DNA from 4 places in the Caulobacter sp. DWR2-3-1b2 genome. Region 4 is predicted to be linked to each of the others. Evidence: predicted binding sites of a transcription regulator. Region 4 holds the regulator's gene; each other region holds the start of a gene.
The links. The regulator LexA, encoded in region 4, represses DNA repair genes until DNA is damaged. The targets are predictions, from matches to a motif close to ATGTTCNCNANNTGTTCT.

Region 1 (4,380 bases), on a different contig from region 4:
CGCTGGCCCTGGACCCGTTCAGCGAGGGCCGGGTAGTGCTGCCGTCGGAACTGTCGCGCCGGGCCTTGCGAACTGGCCTGATGCCCGACGTCGCCGCCAAGCTGGACGTGCTGATGAGCCCGATCTCCGACCGCGCCGTGTTGATCCGCCTACAGAACAATATCTTTGCCCGCGCCCAGCAATCGCGCGACTGGGCGCGGGCCGAGCGCTCGGCCCTGCGCCGGGCCCTGCTCGACCCCACCGACCACCATCCCTGGCTCGACGTCGCCGCCGCCCGCGAAGGGCAAGGGGCGCTGGCGGGAGCGTTGCAGGCCTTGTCGCGCGCCCAGGTCCTGGACGGCGGCGCGGCCATAGCCGCCCGGGCGGCGCGCGAGCGGATGCGGATGCGGCTGAACTAACGCATTGTTCGACCGAAGTGGTTCCGGTTCGCGTCAAGAAAAATGCTTCAAAACAGAAGATTAGAGCTCACGGCCTGGCGCGGTCAGGTCGAGAAATGCTCTAGCGCCGCAGGGCCGCCAGGGTCTCGTCCCGCAGAGCCGCATCGTTCTTGGACGAAACGACCGGATGGGCGGCGGTCCCTGGCTGTCGGCCGGAATGGCGTGCAGATGCATGTCGATGATGGCTTGGGCTCGCACCTCGCTCCCGAGGACGAACGCGGCGGCGAGGCCGACGTACAAGGCGAGGCTGCGCACGGATCCATCTCCGCGGGTAAAGCTTGTTTTAATCCATCAGACGTGGAGCGCGCTGTCGAGCCGGTTTGATCGCGACAAGGCGAACATTCCTCGCATTACCGTCTTGGTCATCCTAACTAAGGCGTTCGTCACGCGAGGCCTGCGCCGTCGCGTCCGCATCTGATCCGGAGCCCCCATGTCGCTGAGAGTCGCCGTCCAGATGGATCCCGTCCAGGGGATCAATATCGAGAACGACACCACCTTCCTGATGATGTGGGAAGCTCAGGCGCGGGGCCACGGGCTGTGGGTCTACACCCCCGACAAGCTGTCGATGGAAGACGGCCGGGTGTTCGCCCGCGCTCAGTCGCTGGTGTTGACCAAGACGCAGGGATCGCATGCCCAACTCGGTGATGTCGAAATCCTCGACATGAAGGACGATGTCGACGTGGTGCTGATGCGCCAGGATCCGCCGTTCGACATGGCCTATATCACCGCCACGCACTTCCTCGAAAAGGTCCACCCCCACACCCTGGTGGTCAACAACCCGGCCGAGGTGCGTAACGCACCCGAGAAGCTGTTCGTCACCGACTTTCCGGGCGTCCAGCCGCCGACCCTGATCACGTCGGACCACGAGGCGATCTACGACTTTCGCGCCCGGCATGGCGACATCGTGCTCAAGCCCCTCTACGGCGGCGGCGGCTCGGGCGTGGCGCGGTTGCTGGCCGACGATCCCAATCTCGACGCCCTGCTGGAACTGCACGCCATGATCAGCCGCGAGCAGGTCATCGCCCAGAAGTTCGTGCCGGCGGTCAGCAAGGGCGACAAGCGCATTCTGCTGGTCGATGGCGAGCCGGTGGGCGCGGTCAATCGCGTGCCGGCTGCGGGCCAGGTGCGGTCGAACCTGCGCGTGGGCGGCCGGGCCGAGGCGGTGGGGCTGACGCCGCGCGACCTGGAGCTCTGCGCGATCATCGCGCCGGAACTGAAGCGGCGCGGGCTGCTCTTTGTCGGCATCGACGTGATCGGCGAATTCCTGACCGAGATCAACGTCACGTCTCCCACCGGCGCCCAGCAGCTCAAGCGGTTCGGCGGCGCCGACGCGGCGGCGGTGCTCTGGGATCGTATCGAAGTGATCCGCTCCAGCGCCGACTGAAGAACGTCGTCTAGACGACTGAATCGTCACAACTTCTTCGCACTTTCCTGAAACGTTCGTTTTTTGTTCTTGCTCCGCTCTAGCAGCCATGTTTGGCTTGTGGATAAGATTGAGTGGGCGAGGGGCGAGAAACCAATGGCGGCCAAAGTCGTCACGGTGGCTTTCGAGGGCGTCGAGGCGCGCCGCGTCGATGTCGAGGTGCAGCTGACCGGCGGCCAGCAGATCATGGTCATTGTCGGCTTGGGCGACAAGGCGGTGGCCGAGAGTCGCGAACGCGTGCGCGGCGCCTTCGCGGGGTTGGGCTTGGCCTTGCCGGGCAAGCGGATCGTCGTCAATCTGGCGCCCGCCGACATGCCCAAGGAGGGGTCGCATTACGACCTTCCCATCGCGCTCGCGGTGATGGCGGCCATGGGCGTGATCCCGATCGACGCGCTGGACGGCTGGGCGGCGATGGGTGAACTGTCCTTGGACGGACGGATCGCAGCCACGGCCGGCGCCCTGCCCGCCGCGATGGCGGCCGGGGCCATGGACCTTGGCCTGATCTGCCCGGAGGCTTGCGGACCAGAGGCCGCCTGGGCGGGTGGCACGCGGATCCTGGCGCCCCGCTCGCTGGTGGCGCTGATCAACCACTTCCGGGGCGGCCAGATCCTGTCAGCTCCCTTGCCTGGCCCGGTCGAGGAAGGGGCGGGCTTTCGCGACCTGCGCGACGTCAAGGGCCAGGAGCACGCCAAGCGGGCCTTGGAGATCGCGGCGGCCGGCGGTCACAACCTGCTGTTCTGCGGCCCGCCGGGCTCTGGCAAGTCCATGCTCGCCCAACGTCTGCCCGGCCTCTTGCCGCCCCTGACCTCGGTCGAGCTGCTGGAGACCTCGATGGTCCATTCGGTGGCCGGACTGATCGCCAAGGGCACGCTGACCCGGGCGCGGCCATACCGCTCGCCGCACCACAGCGCCAGCATGGCGGCCCTGACCGGCGGCGGGCTGAAGGCCAAGCCCGGCGAGGTGTCGCTGGCCCATAATGGCGTGCTGTTCCTGGATGAGCTGCCGGAGTTCGGCACCCAGGCCCTGGACAGCCTGCGGGGGCCGCTGGAGACCGGCGAGGTGATGGTGGCCCGCGCCAACGCCCATGTCCGATATCCGGCCCGGGTGCAGCTGGTGGCGGCGATGAACCCCTGCCGCTGTGGCCATGGCGGGGCGGGGCGGGGCGCCTGCGGCAAGGCCCCGCGCTGCATTCGCGACTACCAGGGCCGGGTCAGCGGGCCGCTTATGGACCGTATCGACCTGGCCGTCGACATGCCGGCTGTCACCGCCGCCGACTTGGCTCTGCCGCCCCCCAGCGAGGGCACGGCGGAGGTCGCCGCCCGCGTCGCCCAGGCCCGCCGCCTGCAGCTGGAACGGGCCGAGGCGATGGCCCTGACGGGAGAGGCCGCGCCGGTCGGGGCCGAGGCCCTCAACGGCCGTGCCGAGGGTCGCTTCTTGGATAAGATCGCCGACCTCGACGAGACCGGCCGCGCCCTGCTCACCCGCGCCGCCGAGGCGCGACAGATCAGCGCCCGAGGCTGGACCCGGGTCCTTCGCCTGGCCCGAACGATCGCCGACCTGGAAGGCGCGCCCAGCGTCCGCCGTGTCCACATCGCCGAGGCGCTGGCCCACAGGCGGGCCAGCGCGATGGGCGGGATGAGCGGCGAGGGGGCGTTTTGAGCGTGAGCGCTCGGACCCGTTGCTGGCGTCTCTTGCGACAGGTGCGTCGCCGGTTTCGCACGGACGCCCTGCCGGCACGCCGTCTGACGGTTTACCCCCTCACCCTCCCACCGCTGCGCGGCGGGCCCCTCCCTCTCCCAGCGGGAGAGGGTTCAAGAAAGGGGGATCGGCGCTGCTGCATCCCCATATATTCCCACTAGAAACTATAGTAATATTAACGCTCTATGAAATAATCAGCGTCACAAACCCTGGCGCGTCCAAAACCACCCCCATAATGGTCCTCACCTGAGAGCACGGGGAGGGCGCACGTACGGCGACCGAGGCGGCTTTCAGGGGTGGACGAGCGGGAAGGCTTGTCCGCCGTGCTCTGACAAGGAGCGCCCCAGGTCGGTTCGGAGCAGGTTCACCCCCGTGGTGACGAAACTCCGGCGCTCGGGGTAGGCGGACAGGCCGACAGGTGCGGGCTGAAATCGCCCGCATGGTCCGGAAGGGTTAGCCGCCCTGCCGCCCGCCGGGGGCCCACTTCGGAAGCGGGTTAAGACCCCGCGCTCCGATGGCTCCCGTCTGAAGGCCACGCGAAGCGCTCGTCTTCGTCGAAACGGTACATCTACTGCAAAACCTCCGGGCGGAGCCCGGGCGCTTCGCACCCTCCCCAATCTCTTCAGCGGGTCAGCCGCGTGAAGCGGCGGAGCCGCGTCTCCGGCCGCCCGTCTTGAACCGCCCGTTAAGTCGTCTCTGCTAGGTTCCACCCATGAGCAACCGCCCTTCCTCCACCGGGGTCACGCCCGAACAGCTGGCTACCCTGAGCCACGAGTTTCGCACCCCGCTCAACGGCGTGCTGGGCATGGCCCGCCTGTTGGA
Region 2 (4,380 bases), on a different contig from region 4:
CATGACTTTCCCGGGGCTCGTCGCGCCAGACCTTGCCGCCCAAGCGGTTGACCAGCCGATCGACCAGGGGGGCCAGGTTCTCGTCAATCCCCGCGCCAGCCTCTGCGTCCAGGCGCACCTGGACAGTCGACAGGCGTTCGACCTCGTGGGCGTAAACCGTGACCACTTCGACGCCAAAGCCGGGATCGACCGTATCGAGCTTGGGTGTCAGCAGCCGTGTCACGCGTCCGGCGTCGCGGCCAGGTCGCGACAAGCCGGCCCGGATCGGTATGGCCTTGCCATCGAGACGGTGGAAAACGATCTCGAAGCGCCGCGCGCCCTGCCCCTCCTCTTCAAGCCGCCGACAGATCAGGGCCACGGCGTCGCCAACAACGCGCCCCAGGTCATCCGGCGCGCTGATCGGTTCGAAGAAGGCTAGCCGGTCGCACCAGGGCGTAGCCGGCCGCTGAAAGCGCAAGGCCTCGCTCGCCGCGCCCAGGGCCTGGTCCAGCCGCAGGGTCAGGGCCATGCCAAACCGTCGCGCCAGTTGGGCGCGCGGCAGGCCCAGAAGTTGCCCCACATGGAACAGTCCCAGCCGCGGCAGCTGGGCCTGGGCGGCGGCGTCCAGGCGCAGGGCGGCGACCGGCAAGGGGGCCAGCAGCGGCGCCTGGCTGCGGGGCGGGGCGATGGTGCGGTCGGGGGCGAAGCGGGCCAGGGCCCAGGCCGCGCCCGGGGTGTCGGCGATCGCGCCCCTCGCCGGCGCGCCCCAGCGGTTCAGGCGGGCCAGCAGGTCGTCCAGCATCGCCGCCTCGCCGCCCCACAGGTGGGCGACGCCCTCGATGTCGAGGAACAGGCCGTCCGGCCCGTCGATGGCCACGGCCGGCGAGAAGCGCACGCACCAGTCGCAGAGAATCTCCAGGGCGGCGCGGTCGCCGACGGGATCGTAATCGTCGCCGTGCAAATCCGGGACCAGGGCTGCGGCGTCGGCGGCCTTCTGGCCGACATAGAGACCGCAGGCGGCCGCCGCCTCGTCCACGGCGGCCAGGCGTCGGGTCCCGCCCTCGATGGCGATCAGGGCGAGGGGCGGCGGTGCAAGTCCTCCCCCCCTGGGGGAGGTGTCGGCGTAGCCGACGGAGGGGGGAGAATTATACTGACGGCCCGTGGCTGGATCGACCTTCCGATCACTCCCCCCACCGATCGCTACGCGATCACCTCCCCCATGGGGGGAGGACTCACCCGACCCGCTGAAATTCGGAGTCTTCCTCAACCACGTCGTGATCGGCCAGTTGCGACACCAGACGGAAAGGATGCGGGCCATGGGCGGCCTCCGCTTTTTCGAGGATCCAGGCCCCGGGACGTCCGCCCCGGCACCGTTCGAGTTCGACCCGCCAGCGCGGCGGGCCCAGGCCAAGGTCGCCTGGCGGCGGCTGGCTGGGCGCGGCGGTGATGCGCCAGCGGGTCTGGGCGGCCGAGCCAGAGACCTCGCGCATCTTGCCCACTGGCCCGCCAAACGGTCTTCGACGCAGGAGCACGCCGATCGAGCCTCGCTTCTCACAGGCTAGCTGGAGGCGGCGGCCCGCCTTGAGGTCTGGCGCTTCAGCCTCACCCACGGCGGCAACCACGCCGATCGTGGAGAGGGCGTCTTCCAGCACGGCCAGCACCTCGGCCTCATCGCGGGCCTTGACCAGGATCAGCCGCTCGGACGGAAAGCCCAGGTTCACCAGGCCCGGGACGTGCAGGTCGTCGCGCCGCATCACCCAGACCACCGCGCCTTGGGTGGCCAGGGGTCGGAGCAGCAAGGCGGAAAACGCCGTCGGGGCCGCGCTGGTTTCTTCCCCCAAGCCCGCGCCGCCCACTTCGTGCCAGGCCCCGCGCGGAAGACCGCCAGCTGGAAAACAGCCGTCGATGCGCGGATCGCCGAATGGCAGGACGGGAGGTGGAGTCCGAGTCCCCGCTTGCAAGGCGGCGATCTGGGCTCTCAAAGCCGGAAGGGCGTCGGTCGCCCCGGCCATATCTCACACTCCAATGTTCCACTTTTGTTCTGGCCTTACGGACTTGGAGAGTCAAGCGGAGCCCTGCATTGTGCGTCAAAATGGCCGTGTGAAGCCGCCAGGAGACGAGGCTTCCACGGCGGGGGGAGCGCGGGCGGCGTGGGTCCTAAAACCGCGCCTCGGTCCTCCACCACTTGCTGACCAGCATCGGACCGAACGCGGCGCTGATGCCGCAGGCGTCGGCGAACAGGTCGAACCACGACGCGTCGCGGCCGACGAAGGCCTGCAGGATCTCGATCGCCCCGCCGAACGCCAGGATCACCAGGCCGATGCGGTGCAAGCGGCTCAGCGGCAGGGCCAGGCTTGCCAGGATGCTCAGTACATAGAAGACGATGAAGTGCTTGGCCTTGTCCCAGGGGATCAGGCCGATGCTGTCATTGTCCGGCAGCAGGGCCCGGGCCAGGGCGTAGGCCGACGCGGCCAGGAAGACGATGAAGATCAGGCGGTTGATCTTACGGGCGCGGAGGGACATCGAAACTCCTGGCTGGACGCTCGCACCTAGCCGGTCCCGTGCGGCTTGAAAATGGCCAAGCGGGGCCTTGGCCGCATCCCCTCGCAGAGTGCACGGCATCTGCACTCTTTTCCCTCTCCCCTTGCGGGAGAGGGTGGCGGCCGAAGGCCGTCGGGTGAGGGGTCGCGCCAACGAAAACCGCCGCGCCCAGCGGTCAGGCTGGACGCGGCGAAGGCTTCTGAGAGACCCCTCATCCGGCGGCTACACCGCCACCTTCTCCCGCAAGGGGAGAAGGACAGGGCGATCAGAACGTCAGGGCGCGGGCTTCCTTGACGTGCGGCAGGGCCTGGATCCTGGCCAGCAGGGCCTCGTCCGGCGCCTGATCGACGCCGACCAGGGCAATGGCGTCTTCGTCGGCCGACAGGCGGCCCAGGTTGAAGGTGGCGATGTTGACGCCCGCCTCGCCCAGCAGCATGCCCAGCGCGCCGATGAAGCCCGGCTTGTCGAGGTTGTTGATATAGAGCATGGCCGGGGCGAAGCCGGCGTCCAGTTCCATGCCCTTGACCTCGACCATGCGCGGCGCGCCGGCGATCACCGTGCCGGCAAAGGCGCGCTTGCCCTTTTCGGTGGTGATGGTGATGCGCATCAGGCTGTCATAGGTGGGGCTGACCTCCTGGCGGCTCTCGGAGACGGTGATGCCGCGCTCCTTGGCCACGGCGGGCGCGGAGACCATGTTGATCTCGGCCAGCATCGGCTTGAGGATGCCGGCCAAGGCGGCCGAGGTCATCGGCTTGACGTTGAGGTTGGACACCTCGCCCTCATAGGCGATGTCGATCGCCAGAATGCCGAAGTCGACCATCTGGCCGGCCAGGGCGCCGATCTTCTCGGCCAGGGCCACGAAGGGCTTCAGCTTGGGGGCCTCCTCGGCGCTGACCGAGGGGCTGTTGAGAGCGTTGGTCACCGCGCCGGTCAGCAGATAGTCGCTCATCTGCTCGGCGACCTGCAGGGCGACGTTCTCCTGGGCCTCGTTGGTGCTGGCGCCCAGGTGGGGGGTGGCCACCACGCGGTCGGAGCCGAACAGCGGATTGGCCTTGGCCGGCTCCTCGGTGAAGACGTCGAAACCCGCGCCGCCCACATGGCCGCTGTCGAGCAGTTCGCGCAGGGCGACCTCATCGACCAAGCCGCCCCGGGCGCAATTGACGATCAGCACGCCCTTCTTGGTCTTCTTAAGCGCGTCGGCCGACAGGATGTTGCGGGTCTTGTCGGTCAGCGGGGTGTGCAGGGTGATGACGTCGGCGCGGGCCAGAAGCTCGTCCAACTCGACCTTCTCGACGCCCATCTCGACGGCGCGCTCGGGCGACAGGAAGGGGTCATAGGCCACGACCTTCATCTTCAGGCCCAGGGCGCGGTCGGCGACGATGCCGCCGATGTTGCCGGCGCCGATCAGGCCCAGGGTCTTGGCGTACAGCTCCACGCCCATGAAGCGGTTCTTTTCCCACTTGCCGGCCTGGGTGCTGGCGTCGGCCGCTGGCAGCTGGCGGGCCAGGGCGAACATCATGGCGATGGCGTGCTCAGCGGTGGTGATCGAGTTGCCGAACGGGGTGTTCATCACCACGATGCCGGCGGCGGTGGCGGCCGGGATGTTGACATTGTCGACGCCGATGCCGGCCCGGCCGATGACTTTCAGCTTCTTGGCGGCGGCGATGACCTCGGGGTCGGCCTTGGTGGCCGAGCGGACGGCCAGACCGTCATAGTCGCCGATGATTTCCAGCAGCTCGGCCTTGGTGAGGCCGGTCTTGACGTCGGCCTGGACACCGCGGGCGGTGAAGATCGCGACGGCGGCGGGGGACAGGCTGTCGGCGATGAGGACGCGGGGAGCGGTCATGATTTGGAGTTCCT
Region 3 (4,380 bases), 200 kb from region 4:
ATGCCGGGTGACCAGGAGCCCAACCAGCAGGACAGGATCGAGGGTCTTGACCGGTGGCGCGGCCCGGCTTCTTCGACAACGCCACCCTGACCATCAAGCCGTGCACCTACGATCTTGACCGTGATCGCGACCCGGAGCAGGACAATGCAGTCTGGACGCTGGGCGGGTCGGTTGGGTTAAAATCCGCCGAATGTACGATGTCGTCCGGGTCGCGGCGACGGTCTGCAGCGTTGACCTAAGCACCAACCCATCGGAGCGACCCATGCCATCCCTGAAATCGACCTATCCCCTGTACCTGGCGAACGAGGCCAAGACTCCGAACCAGGATCTGGAGGTCACCGATAAATATTCGGGCCAGGTGGCGACCCGGGTCGCCCTGGCCGACGCGGCGACCATCGACAAGGCGATTGCAGCGGCGGTCGAGGCGACCCGGCCCATGGCCGAGATGGCCGCCTATGAACGTCAGGCGGTGCTGGCCCATTGCGTATCTCGCTTCCAGGAACGGTTCGACGAACTGGCCTATGCCCTGTGCATCGAAGCGGGCAAGCCGATCAACGATTCCCGGGGCGAGGTGACCCGGCTCATCGACACCTTCCGCATCGCCGCCGAAGAGTCGGTGCGGATGACCGGCGAGGTCCAGCCGCTGGACATCTCGCCGCGCGCCAAGGGCTATCAGGGCATGTGGAAGCGCGTGCCGATCGGGCCGTGCTCGTTCATCTCGCCGTTCAATTTTCCGCTCAATCTGGCGGCGCACAAGATCGCGCCCGCCCTGGCGGTGGGATGTCCGTTCGTGATGAAGCCGGCCTCGCGCACACCCCTGGGCGCGCTGATCATTGGCGAGGTGCTGGCCGAGACCGACCTGCCCAAGGGCGCGTTCTCGATCCTGCCCGCCACCCGCGACGGGGCCGACCTGTTCACCACCGACGAGCGCCTGAAGTTGCTGTCCTTCACCGGCTCGCCCGAGGTGGGCTGGGCGCTCAAGGCCAAGGCCGGCAAGAAGAAGGTGGTGCTGGAACTGGGCGGCAACGCGGCGGTGATCGTCGACCGCGACACCGACCTGCGGGACGCCGCCGACCGGATCATCTTCGGCGCCTTCTACCAGTCAGGCCAGTCCTGCATCGGCGTGCAGCGCATCCTGATCCACGACGACATCTACGACGCCCTGCGCGACCTCCTCGTCGAGAAGACCCGCGTGCTCGTCGCTGGCGATCCGCAGGACCCGAAGGTCTTCATCGGCCCGATGATCGACGAGAAGGAAGCGCGCCGCCTCGAAGGCTGGATCAATGAAGCCCGCGACGCGGGGGCCACTCTGCTCTGCGGCGGCGGTCGTGAAGGCGCGATGCTGCAGGCGACCCTGCTGGAGGGAGTCCGGCCCGGCTTGAAGGTCCGGGACGAGGAGGCGTTCGGCCCTGTCGCGGTGCTATCCCGCTTCAGCGATTTTGAAGACGCGCTGCGCGAGGTCAATGACAGCCGTTATGGCCTCCAGGCAGGCGTGTTCAGCCGAGACATCCACAAGGTGATGCGCGCCTGGGACGTGCTGGAAGTCGGCGGGATCCTGGTCGGCGACGTACCCAGCTACCGGGTCGACAACATGCCGTACGGCGGAGTCAAGGACTCGGGGCTGGGCCGCGAAGGAGTCAAGTTCGCCATGGAGGACATGACTGAAATCCGCAATCTGGTGATCCGGCGAAGGCCCGCGAACCCCGCCGGATGACGCGGGCGCCTTGAAGCCTCCAGCCGCGAGATCGGGGTTTTGACCGATGGTCACCCAGGACAGAGCCGGACATCCTCTCGCGTCGCCCGGCGGGCGACGACAGCTGCCACACCTGGGCTCGGCCAGCGACGTTCATCGCCGGCCGAGCCAGCGCATGCTCGCCTAGGCCCGGGGCCGAGAACGACCGGAGTCGCTCGCACCCCCTTTGTGGCACGAACACGCAAATGGTCGTTGAGCCCTTTCATTTACACTCGACCGTGCTGGGTTTTACCCACGCTAAGTCGACTGATTACAAGTGGGCAGACGCAATAAAAAAGTGGCCGATTCCAATGGGAAGCGGCCACTTATTACAACGTGACTCTAGAGGAAAATTAGAAGGGAATTTCGTCGTCCAAGTCGGCCGAGAAGCTCTCGCGCGGGCCGCTGGGCTGGCTGCGCGGCGCGCCGCCGCTCGAACCACCGCCGCCGCCGCCGTAGCCGCTGTCATAGCCCGGGTCACCGCCACCCGAGGCGCCTGCGCCGTCGGCCTTGCCACCGAGCATGGTCAGTTCGCCGCGGAACTTCTGCAATACGATCTCGGTGGAATATTTCTCGACGCCCGAAGCGTCGGCCCACTTACGCGTCTGGATCGCGCCCTCGATATAGATCGTCGAGCCCTTGCGCAGATAGCTCTCGGCGACCTTCACGAGATTATCGTTGAAGATCACCACGCGGTGCCATTCGGTCTTCTCCTTGCGCTCGCCCGAGGTGCGGTCGCGCCAGCTTTCCGAGGTGGCCAAACGCAGGTTAGCGACGCGGTCGCCTGAACTGAGCGTGCGGATTTCGGGGTCGGCCCCGAGATTTCCCACCAGGATGACCTTGTTGACGCTGCCTGCCATGGACGCAGTTCCCGTTTTTCGCCCGGCGACCCTATGCGCCGAAATCTGGGGAGAACGTTAACGAGTTCCTGAAAGCAAAATCAAGCTTTGTTCTGCAAACGTTCCTGTGGAGCGAGGCGGGTTATCCACCGCCTCGCCGCGTCAGCCCGCATTATTGGACTTCGCGAATGGCGCCCGGCACGGCCAAACGGCCATCGCCCGTGCGGACCAGCGACATGAACCGCGAGCCCTCATAGGTGTCGCCCAGATAGATGCCTTCCTTCTGGACGAAGATGAACTTGCCCTGATAGGCGCCCGTCAGCTCGCGGTTCTGGCTGCCCAGGCGCAGGAAGCGCAGGCGCATGCCCTCGAGGTCGGCGGCGCACTGCTCCATGCTGGGAACGTTGCTGGCCACCGGATTGTACTTCAGCGTGCCGTCCTTCTGCTCGGCGACGTGGAAACAGACCCCGGCCTCGAACGGCGCGGAGGTGCGCTTGTCGCAACCGGACAGCAGCGTGGCGGCGGCGAGCAAGGAGACAGCGGCGACGGGAAGCAAGCGCATGGTCTTTAAGTCTCTCTACGCGGACGGGATGGAGCAGCCTGGCCCCTGTTCGATGATCGGATGGAAGCTGCGGTTGTCGGACGACGACTCCACGTGGCCCGGCACCAGGCGAAGTGTCTCGTCGCCCCAACGGCCATAGGTGGCGCCGCCGGGCCTTTCGCACTTGCCGCTGTAGAGCTGCTGGGCGCAGGCGTTGAGCGTGATCTCGCCCGGCTGCTTGCGCCACTCGCTGCCTTGATAGCGCCAGCAGACAGCCAGCGGCGCGCCGGACGCGGCGACGGGGATCGGGATGACGGGGGTCGCCGACGGAGCCGGTACGGTCGGGGCCTCGGCGGGCGGCGGCAGTGGGGTCAGGACCATGCCGGCCTGGTCGGCGGCCGCCAGGGCGCCGGTCTCGTCGACGCCGACGTCGAGAGCGCCGGTGGCCACGCCGTTCTTCTTGGCGCATTCGGCCAGGGTGGTCTCGCCGACGAACTGACCGCCGACAAAGCAACGCAGCGGGCGGGTCGCGTCCAGTCTGGTCTCATCGGCGCGACCGGTCTCGACGACCAGGCCACTGCGGGCGGCGGGGGGATCGTCGGTCGAGGACTTGCTGCCATGCATCACGCCAAAGGCGATGGCGAGGCCCAGCACCAGAGCCACGGCGGCGCCGCCCAACAACACGCGTCGGTCTTTGAGAACTTCCATGATCCCTGGCTACGACGCGAGGATGACGCTTTCAAGTCCGGCGGGGCACCAAGGCGAATGGAAGCGGCCCGGAACCGGTCAAGAGCCAGTTCGGATCCGGTGAATTCGCGCTAGCCGCCGCCGGTCAGGCGGTTCAAGGCGGCCTGATAGTTGGCGACCTGGGCGGTCAGATAGGCCGGGACCTTACCGGTCGTCGCGCCCGATGAGGCGGTCGCGTCGGCGCGCTTCACCCCGTTGGCGGTGTCAGCCATTTCGCGATAGGCGGTGCGCACGGCCGACAGGGCCTTGGTCATAGCCGCGGACGCGGCCTTGCGACCGTTGTCGTCGCTGAGGTCCAGGGTGGTGTCCAGCGACAGGCCGTAGATCGGGCCCTTGCCGTCGGCCGAGATGGTTTGGCCGTGGTCGGACTTGGTGTTGCGCACGATGCCCGGCTTGAGGCCCAGCGCCTCCAGCACGTCCGTGCCGCCCTTGCCGGGCAGGACTTCGACCGTCGAAGTGGTCTGAGACGGGCTGATCCGCAGGCTACGGCTATTGCCGGAACTGACGGACTCGACCTTGGC
Region 4 (4,380 bases):
CCCTGGCAGGTGGCCGAGAGCCGGGCCCTGGGCGCCGACGCCATCCTGGTGATCCTGGCGATGATCGACGACGCCCTCGCCGCCGACCTGCTGTCCGAAGCCGCGCGCCTGGGCATGGACGCCCTGGTCGAGGTGCATGACGAGGCCGAGATGGAGCGGGCGGGCCAGTTGGGCGCGACCCTGGTGGGGATCAACAACCGCGATCTCAAGAGCTTCGTGGTCGATCTGGCCGTCACCGAACGCCTGGCCGCTCAGGCTCCGGAGAACGTCCTGCTGGTCACGGAAAGCGGCCTGTTCGTCGCCGCCGATGCGGTGCGGATGGAAGCGGCCGGCGCCAAGGCCATGCTGGTGGGCGAGAGTCTGATGCGCCAGGCCGACGTTGCGGCGGCGACGCGGGCCTTGCTGGGTTAGGCTGCTGACCTCGTTCGACAAGCCTCCGCAAGACGCGTCCTGGCGACGGCGCTGGCTAGGCTGGCGGCCGGCGGCCGCCGCCCTGGTGCTGGGCCTCGGGGCGCTGGGCCTGATCGCCTCGCGCTGCGTCCCCGAGCAGAATACCGTCAAGCCGGTCGCCCCCACCGCGACGGCGGCGCCCGTCACCCTGCCCCTGCGGCCAAAGGATTGGCGCGGCGCCATCGACTATCGAGCCCTGGACGCTCGCATCCACGCGATGATGGCTGACAAGTCCATGGAAGGCCTGGCGATCGCCGTGGTCGAGAACGGCCAACTGTCGTTCGTCCAGGGCTACGGGCTCACCGCGCCGGAGAGCGGCGAGAAGATCGACGCCGACACGGTCTTCCGCTGGGCGTCGCTGTCGAAGACGGTGGCGGGAACGCTGAGCGCCCGCCTGGCGGCGGACGGGGTGATCGCGCTCACCGATCCCCTGGGAAAGTTCGATACGAGCCTGCGCCTGCCGGGCGACGCCCAGAACGCGCTGACGGTCGAGCAATTGCTGTCCCAGCGCACTGGCCTACCCCGCAACGCCTATGACGGCTGGCTCGAAGGCGGGCGAGACCCGCGCCAGATCCGGGCAAGCCTGGAGGCCGTGCCCCTGCTCTGCCCGCCCGGCACGTGCCACAGCTACCAGAACATCGCCTATGACACGATCCGCGAGGTCGTCGAGACCGCCACCCATCGCCCCTATGCCGAGGAGGCTCGCCAGAAGCTGTTCCTGCCTCTGGGCATGACCGGCGCGACCATCGGCATCGACGGTTTGCGGACCGCCAAGCATTGGGCGCGGCCTTCGCGTGGCGGCCGCAGCGTGCCGTTGGTCGAGGCCTATTACCGCATCCCCGCCGCAGCGGGCGTCAATTCCAACATCGTGGATCTGGCGCGCTGGATGCAGGCGCAGATGGGTCAGGCGCCCGCCGTCCTGCCGGCCCCGGTGTTGGCGGACATCCAGCGACCGCGCGTCAATACCGGCCGGCCCTATGGACGATCGGCCATGGGCCGGGCGCTGGAACGCCCCGGTTACGGCCTGGGCATGCGCAGCTTCACCTACAAGGGCCGCCGCCTGATCGGCCACAGCGGGGCGGTGACCGGCTATCGCTCGACCATGATGTTCGATCCCGCCACGAAGACCGGCGTGGTGATGCTCTGGAACAGCGAGGGCAGCCTACCCTTCAAGCTCCAGGCCGAGGTCTTCGACAAGGCCTATCGCCTGCCGTTTGAGGATTGGCTTCAGCTAAAAGGCGATGGCGCGATTGTCGCACCCTGAGCGTTGCTACCAGAGATAGGGAATCAGCGCCGCCTTGCGCCGGCGATAGGCCACATGCTCATCGCCGAATCGGGCCGTCATCGCCGCGTCCTCCACCCGTATGCGCCACCCGAAGGCGATCAGGCCGGCCAGCAACAGCGCCAGGACCGACAGTCCACTGCCCAGGCCAAGGCCAACGCCGACCAGGCTCAGCAGGCTGCCCAGATAGGCCGGGTTGCGGACGATCCGGTAGGGGCCGCCCGTGATCATCCGGTGACCGTCGTGCAGATGCACGGTGCGGCGGAAGAAGGCCCCGAGGGTCAGTATGGCCCACAGGCGCAGGGCCAGGCCCGTCCAGATCAGGACCAGCGCCAGGAGCCGCGCCTCGCTCCTCCACTGGATTATGCGAGCAAATTCAGAGGCGTTGGCGGCATAAAAGGCGACGAAGATCCCCGCCGCGATAATCAGGACCACGGCCTGCAGGCTGCCCCGGTCGGCGTCCTGGCCGCTGGCCGTGCGCCGGTCGCGCCACCAGACCCACAGCTCAAACAGGCAGAAGGCGCCGTAGCTGGTCCAGAAGGCGCGCGGCCAACCCGTGGTCAGAAGCCAGGCGTGGTCCATGTCGCGAAGGCTCCCCTCGGCAAAGATTACGGCGTTCAGCTACACCGAACATCGATCGCCGCGTCAACTTGACATTAACGAAGAACACCTAGAGAACATTTGAGAGGTTTGCGGTTTGTTCCGCGACGACTTGCGAGGCCGACATGCTCACGCGCAAGCAGCACGAGCTGCTGATGTTCATCCACGAGCGGATCAAAGAGAGCGGTGTCTCTCCCTCCTTCGACGAAATGAAGGAGGCGCTCGACCTGGCGTCCAAGTCAGGCATCCACCGGTTGATCACGGCGCTGGAAGAGCGCGGCTTCATCCGCCGCCTGGCGCACCGCGCCCGCGCGCTGGAGGTGATCAAGCTGCCGCAACAGGCCACGACGGCCGCCCCGCCCAAGGGTCGCGGCGCCTTCAAGCCGCAAGTGCTGGAAGGCGGCGGGCAGGCGCCGGCCGTGGCCGCGCCCGTCCAGATCGCCGCCGACAACACCCGCGAACTGCCGATCCTCGGCCGCATCGCCGCCGGCACGCCCATCGACGCCATCCAGCATGAACGCGAGCGCCTGCCTGTGCCCGAATCCATGCTCGGCGGCGGCGAGCACTATGTGCTCGAGGTCCAGGGCGATTCGATGATTGATGCCGGCATCCTCGACGGCGACTATGTCATCATCCGCAAGGGCGACACCGCCAACAGCGGCGAGATTGTCGTCGCCCTGGTCGGCGAGGAAGCAACCCTCAAGCGCCTGCGCAAGAAGGGCGGCTCGATCGCCTTGGAAGCCGCCAATCCCAAGTACGAGACCCGCATCTTCGGTCCTGACCAGGTCGAGGTCCAAGGCAAGCTGGTGGGACTGATCCGGCGGTATCATTAGATTTTCGCCCATCCCGGTGAACGCCAGGATGAGCAGGGTTTGCATCACGGCTGGGGGCAGGCGCATTGGCCTGTCCTCATTTGCATCCGCGAAAGACCACGCAGACTCTGCTGCGGTCCGAGGTCCCTAGGTCGCCAGCCCGGCCGGCCGGTTTTCCGCATATTGCGGCACGTTTAGCGGCATCATCCACGGCTCGCGGCGCTTCACCCAGACCTCGTATTGCGGGATGAACTGACCGGTGTCGTCGAAGCCGCCCAGGTGAAGCTCGATCTCGTCCTCGCCCTCACGCCAGAAGACCGGCGAGCCGCAAACCGCGCAGCCGTGCGAGCGGCCGCGCTCGGAAGTCGCCCAGGCGAAGGTTTCGCCCTCGACCCGCACCTTGTCCGACCGAAAGACCGCGAAGGCGTTGCAAGGCGCGCCGTGGCGCTTGCGACAGGTCAGGCAGTGGCACATGCCGACCCGCAGCGGCCCGCCCTCCGCGCCGTATCGGACCGCCCCGCAGGCGCAGCCGCCCTGTCGTTCCATAGTCGTCTCCGTCTCCAGGCCCGTGCCTCGCCTCGCCTCGCCTCGCGATTCAGAACGCCAAACGCCCTTTGAGTTCCGCGAACGGGATAATGACATGCTCCCGATAGGCCGGCCGCGCCCGTAGCCGGTCGTACCAGGCCTGCAAACGGGGCTGCGGCGGCCGGTCGATCTCCAACTCGAAATAGCGATAGAGACAGGCGCCAATGGGGATGTCGGCCAAGGACAGCGCCTCGCCCATCATGAAGGCCCGACCTTCGAGTCGCGCCTCGACCTGACCCAGGCAGCGATGGGTGCGTTCCACCGCCTGGGCGATGGCTGGCCCATCTCGCAAAACCTCGGGCGTTCTGTAAAAGCCCCAGAACACTCCGCTCAGGAAAGCCGGCTGCAGCGCGGTCTGCGACCAGTCCATCCAACCATCGACCGGCGCCCGCGTCGCCGCGTCGGTTGGCCAAAACCGCCCTTCGCCGTAGGTGGCAGCCAGGTATCGAAGGATGGCGTGCGACTCCCACACCGCGACACCGCCGTCCTCGAGGACAGGCACGTGACCATGCGGGTTCATCTCCCGAAAGTCCGGGCTGTCCAGGCCGCCGAAGTCACCACCCGCCGGAAGGTGCTGATGCGGCAGGTCAAGCTCGGCGATAAGCCAGAGCACCTTCTGGACGTTCAACGAATTGCGTCTTCCCCAGACCT

Region 1: ACP694_RS01630 (YifB family Mg chelatase-like AAA ATPase) is a predicted target of LexA. The motif match lies at 1,874-1,891, and genes of this name have one in related genera.
Region 2: ACP694_RS17880 (ImuA family protein) is a predicted target of LexA. The motif match lies at 2,005-2,022, and genes of this name have one in related genera.
Region 3: ssb (single-stranded DNA-binding protein) is a predicted target of LexA. The motif match lies at 2,680-2,697, and genes of this name have one in related genera.

What each region holds. Positions count from the first base shown of each region.
Region 1 covers NZ_JAFCUC010000001.1:336,873-341,252, reverse strand. Annotated here, with positions in the region: gene ACP694_RS01640 (SirB1 family protein) at 1-398, shown strand, start outside; gene gshB (glutathione synthase) at 868-1,821, shown strand; gene ACP694_RS01630 (YifB family Mg chelatase-like AAA ATPase) at 1,957-3,519, shown strand; gene ACP694_RS01625 (response regulator) at 4,271-4,380, shown strand, end outside.
Region 2 covers NZ_JAFCUC010000007.1:197,507-201,886, reverse strand. Annotated here, with positions in the region: gene ACP694_RS17885 (Y-family DNA polymerase) at 1-1,015, opposite strand, end outside; gene ACP694_RS17880 (ImuA family protein) at 1,212-1,991, opposite strand; gene ACP694_RS17875 (VanZ family protein) at 2,137-2,502, opposite strand; gene serA (phosphoglycerate dehydrogenase) at 2,786-4,366, opposite strand.
Region 3 covers NZ_JAFCUC010000003.1:210,334-214,713, forward strand. Annotated here, with positions in the region: gene ACP694_RS10285 (aldehyde dehydrogenase family protein) at 263-1,714, shown strand; gene ssb (single-stranded DNA-binding protein) at 2,086-2,592, opposite strand; gene ACP694_RS10295 (hypothetical protein) at 2,744-3,133, opposite strand; gene ACP694_RS10300 (hypothetical protein) at 3,149-3,820, opposite strand; gene ACP694_RS10305 (hypothetical protein) at 3,931-4,380, opposite strand, start outside.
Region 4 covers NZ_JAFCUC010000003.1:7,493-11,872, forward strand. Annotated here, with positions in the region: gene trpC (indole-3-glycerol phosphate synthase TrpC) at 1-411, shown strand, start outside; gene ACP694_RS09325 (serine hydrolase domain-containing protein) at 380-1,714, shown strand; gene ACP694_RS09330 (methyltransferase family protein) at 1,721-2,314, opposite strand; gene lexA (transcriptional repressor LexA) at 2,458-3,165, shown strand; gene ACP694_RS09340 (GFA family protein) at 3,292-3,690, opposite strand; gene ACP694_RS09345 (glutathione S-transferase family protein) at 3,740-4,380, opposite strand, start outside.